DNA from 2 places in the Rahnella sp. ATs2 genome. Region 2 is predicted to be linked to the other one. Evidence: predicted binding sites of a transcription regulator. Region 2 holds the regulator's gene; the other holds the start of a gene.
What was found. The regulator sigma-54, encoded in region 2, starts transcription at its own class of promoters, with help from an activator protein. The targets are predictions, from matches to a motif close to GTTGGCACANNTTTCGCTNT.

Region 1 (2,402 bases), on a different contig from region 2:
GCCGGTTACCACGATGGTGAACACCAGTGTGCCGAGGATCAGCAGCGGAAAAGAGTGCAGACCGAAGAAGGAAAGCAGCGCCAGCGCGATAGCGCAGAGGTAAGCCGAAATCATATACACTTCGCCGTGAGCAAAGTTGATCATGCCGATGATGCCGTAAACCATGGTGTAGCCGATGGCGATGAGACCGTAGACAGCACCGAGCGTAATGCCATTAAACAGTTGTTGCAGGAAGAATGAATCCATAAATACGCAGTCTCTTTTTGTGACCGCGCCTGGCTAAGGGCGCGGTCTGACACAGATTAGAACTGGCAAATCAAAATGAGTTATTCCTTAACTTCCTGATATTTGCCTTTGTCATCCCATTTATAAACCACGTAATCGGAGACTTTCAGGTCGCCTTTGCTGTCCCAGGCTTTTTTGCCCATGACGGTATCGACACTGTTGGCTTTAAGCCAGGCGCTGGCTTTGGCGGAATCGCTGCCGCCGGTGGCTTTGAAGGCGGCGGCAATGGCCTGTACAGAGGCGTAGGAATAGAGGGTGTAACCTTCCGGCTCGAATTTGTTAGCGCGGAATTTATCGATGACGGCTTTGCCGTCCGGGATGAGACGCGGGTCTTTGCCGAAGGTCATCAGAATGCCATTGGTGTATTGCGGACCGCCGGCAGCGGTGACCATTTCTTCGTTGACGATACAGTCACCGGAGAAGAACGTCGCCTGAACGCCCTGCTCACGCATCTGGCGAACTAGCGGACCGGCTTCCGGATGGCAGCCGCCAAAGAACACCACATCTGGTTTCTGCGCACTGATTTTGGTAACCAGCGCATTAAAGTCTTTTTCGCCGCGCGACAGACCTTCATACATCACTTCTTTCACGCCGCGTTTGTTAAGCGCTGCTTTGGTGGCATCCGCCAGCCCCTGTCCGTAGGTATCTTTGTCGTGAATGATGACCACTTTTTTGGCTTTCAGCTTGTCGATGATGTAATCGCTGGCTACCAGACCCTGCTGGTCATCGCGCCCACACATACGGAACATATCGCTCATGCCGCGTTCAGTGATCTGCGGGTTAGTTGAGCCCGGCGTGATGGCGATAATCCCGGCGTCGTTATACACCTCAGACGCAGGCATGGTAGAGGATGAACAGAAATGTCCGACCACTGCCTGCACTTTATCCTGATCTACCAGCCGGTTAGCCACCGCGACCGCTTGTTTTGGCTCGCAGGCATCATCGCCCTGAACCAGTTTGATTTTCTCGCCGTTGATCCCGCCTGCGGCATTAATGTCTTCGGCGGCCTGAGTCGCGCCATGCCAGTACTGATCACCATAAGTGGCATTCGGACCGGTGAACGGACCGGCAACCCCAATCACAATATCCGCACGCGCGGAGAAGGCCGTGACCAGACAACCTGCCAGTAAAAGAGAGAGAGGACTTTTCATAAATTTCATCGACATCATCATGATCCTTAGGACTGAGTTTATGCAAACGGGTTATGGGCAACGCATGCAGCAAAAACACCAACGCAAAGTCGTAATCTGAAAATCTGAAATTTAAAGCACAAGCCAATGGAGGGAAGATCCCGTTTGTCCACCGCTGGCGGACAACATCAAAGGTAAGAAACTTAAGCAAAATATCTGCCAGTGTTACCCGAGGTCTGTGAATGTTACGGTTATGTGAGTATAGATAGCGCCTGTCAGGCGTTGCGGGGAACTCGCAGAAACAACGACGGGATCACATCGCACCGCACTGGTGCTGAAAAGAACAGGAAAATAACGATACCGGAACGCCCTGCACCAAAATGTAACGTTAAGTTCCCCAGGGATAATCCGTGGTTATATTTTTTCTTTGCTTCTTTCGGCAGGTTGTTTTGTAATGCGGGCAGATGATTGCAACGGGAAGCTACTGAACAATGAAGAAATTATCCTGCCTGACGGCAATTGTGCTGGCCATGGGATTATCGGGCTGTGCCAGTGATTATGTGATCAACACCAAAGCCGGCGATCAGCTTTTCGCCCACGGCGAACCTGAGCGTGACCGCGATACCGGCATGACCAGCTACACCGACATGAACGGCGATTATCACCTGATGAACACCAATGATATTGCGGGCATCGTGAAGAAGTAGGCGTGACGGACAGCAATTGCATTTATCTGAAAGCCCGACCGATGAATTACACGGCGGGCTGAATAAAACAGTCATGCTATGGGTACCTTAACGGCCCGTAATAACACGACTGTTTTGAGGATAAAATTACTCAGTAATAAAACGCGAAACAGACGAAGCCAGATTTTGTGCCTGATCCCGCAGCGCATTAGCAGCAGCAGAAGACTCTTCCACCAGGGCCGCGTTTTGCTGAGTCACGCTGTCCATTTCCACTATGGCTTGCCCTAACTGAGATATTCCC
Region 2 (2,402 bases):
CCAGTGCGCGTTTTTTGCTGGCGCAATGAACGCCGCTTTTGGTGCATTCGGCATTAAGCACCGACGTTAATTGCATTGCTATATCGTTGATCATGTCATCTTTCACTTTTGCGCTGTTTCACCCTTAAAGCTATATCGGCTCGTTTCCCGAAGGTCACAAGCCGATGCCCGAAGGTTTGTAGCACAGGGTTGGCTACATGAATGTCAGTGCTGTTTCAGTTTGTCTTTATGTTTATTCAGCTGGCGGGCCAGTTTATCAACCAGTCCGTCAATCGCTGCGTACATATCCTGATGTTCCGAGGTGGCATGTAACTCGCCTCCATTCACATGCAAAGTCGCTTCGGCAACTTTTTGCACCTTTTCCACGCTCAACACCACATACACCTGATTAATCCTGTCGAAATACTGCTCTAGCTTGGCCAGCTTCGACGTGATGAACTCTCTCAGGGGATCCGTGATCTCAATGTGATGTCCGGTAATGTTGAGCTGCATAATGTCTTCCTTCTCTGTTGAGGTCAAACTAACTGTTTACGTTGGTTTGAGGGCGGGATGGACAAAGACTCTCGGTATTTGGCGACGGTTCGTCGTGCAACCATAATTCCCTGATCGGAAAGCAGGGTCGCTAACTTACTGTCACTGAGCGGTTTTACAGGATTCTCCGCTGCGATTAATTTCTTCACCAGCGCCCGGATGGCGGTTGACGATGCCTCGCCGCCGCTGTCTGTACTGACATGGCTGGAAAAGAAATACTTCAGTTCGAAAATGCCACGCGGGCTGTGCAGGAACTTCTGCGTCGTGACGCGTGAAATCGTCGATTCGTGCATTTCTACGGCGCTGGCGATATCGGCCAGCACCATAGGTTTCATAAATTCTTCACCCAGTTCAAAGAACGCCTGCTGTTGCTCAACGATACAGCGCGTGACTTTCAGCAGCGTGTCGTTACGGCTTTCCAGGCTTTTGATTAACCATTTGGCTTCCTGCAGATTGCTGCGGATAAACTGCCCGTCGCTGTCGCTGCGTGCGGAATTCCCCATCGCGGCGTACTGCTGGTTAATCTTCAGACGCGGAATGCTGTCCGAATTGAGTTCAACCGTCCAGACTCCTGACACTTTGCGCACCAGCACATCCGGGATCACGTATTCGGATTCGCCGGTGTTGATCGACTGGCCCGGACGCGGATCAAGAGACTGGATCAGGAGCATCGCTCCTTTCAGTGTATCTTCTTTTAACCGGGTTGATCGCATAAGTGCGCGGAAATCATGGTTCGCCAGCAAATCCAGATGTTCGCTGATGATAAGACGGGCTTCGGTGATGAAAGGCGTGTCGGTCGCATACTGGGAAAGCTGGATCAGCAGGCAGTCGCGCAGGTCGCGCGCGGCCACGCCGACCGGGTCAAAACGCTGTACGCGTTTGAGCACGGCTTCCACTTCGTCCATCGTGACGTTTTCATCCCCGATGCTTTCCAGAATGTCGTCAAGAGAAACGGTGAGGTAACCGGTGTCATCGACCGCATCGACAATGGACGTCGCAATCGCCGCATCAGTATCTGAGAACGGCGTCAGCTCGACCTGCCACATCAGGTAATCCTGAAGAGTCTGGGTGGTTTCACCCTGATAAATCGGCAGCTCGTCGTCGCTGTAATCATTACCGGTGCCGGAAGGCGTGCCCGCGGTATAGATTTCATCCCAGGTCGCATCCAGCGGCAGCTCTTCGGGCATGTCTTTTTGCTCGAGCGCTTCGCGGGTATCTAACCCTTCGCTGTCGGTGGCTTCTACCGAGTCGATTTCTTCATGAAGGTCGGTTTGTTCCAGCAGAGGGTTGCTCTCCAGCGCGAGTTGGATCTCCTGTTGGAGCTCAAGCGTGGACAATTGCAACAGGCGGATGGCCTGTTGTAACTGTGGAGTCATTGCCAGTTGTTGGCTGAATCTGAGTTGCAAACCTTGCTTCATATCTTGGCTTTATTTCCGTTGATGAGTGAAAACGGCAACACTTCTGTCAGAGACGGCCTGTTTCATTTTAAGGCGAAACAGGCACGGTTCCGGCGGCACAGATCACAGACGGAATTCTTCACCAAGATAAACGCGTTTAACTTGTTCATCAGCAAGAATATCGGCTGGCGTGCCGTGGGCGATTAACTTGCCCTGACTGACGATGTAAGCGCGTTCACACACGTCGAGCGTTTCGCGAACGTTATGGTCGGTGATCAGTACGCCGAGGCCACTGTCACGCAAATGCTCAATGATTTTTTTGATGTCGATAACTGAAATCGGGTCAACACCGGCGAACGGTTCATCCAGCAGGATGAATTTAGGGTTCGCCGCCAGCGCACGGGCGATTTCAACACGACGGCGTTCACCACCGGACAGTGACTGACCGAGGTTATCGCGCAAATGAGAAATATG

Region 1: ACJY2G_RS09790 (branched-chain amino acid ABC transporter substrate-binding protein) is a predicted target of sigma-54. The motif match lies at 1,620-1,639, and genes of this name have one in related genera.

Annotation. Positions count from the first base shown of each region.
Region 1 covers NZ_JBLYPL010000008.1:7,333-9,734, reverse strand. The annotation lists gene ACJY2G_RS09795 (ABC transporter permease subunit) at 1-246, opposite strand, end outside; gene ACJY2G_RS09790 (branched-chain amino acid ABC transporter substrate-binding protein) at 327-1,451, opposite strand; gene ACJY2G_RS09785 (YgdI/YgdR family lipoprotein) at 1,907-2,122, shown strand; gene ACJY2G_RS09780 (methyl-accepting chemotaxis protein) at 2,249-2,402, opposite strand, start outside.
Region 2 covers NZ_JBLYPL010000001.1:131,219-133,620, forward strand. The annotation lists gene ptsN (PTS IIA-like nitrogen regulatory protein PtsN) at 1-106, opposite strand, end outside; gene hpf (ribosome hibernation promoting factor) at 205-492, opposite strand; gene rpoN (RNA polymerase factor sigma-54) at 516-1,949, opposite strand; gene lptB (LPS export ABC transporter ATP-binding protein) at 2,052-2,402, opposite strand, start outside.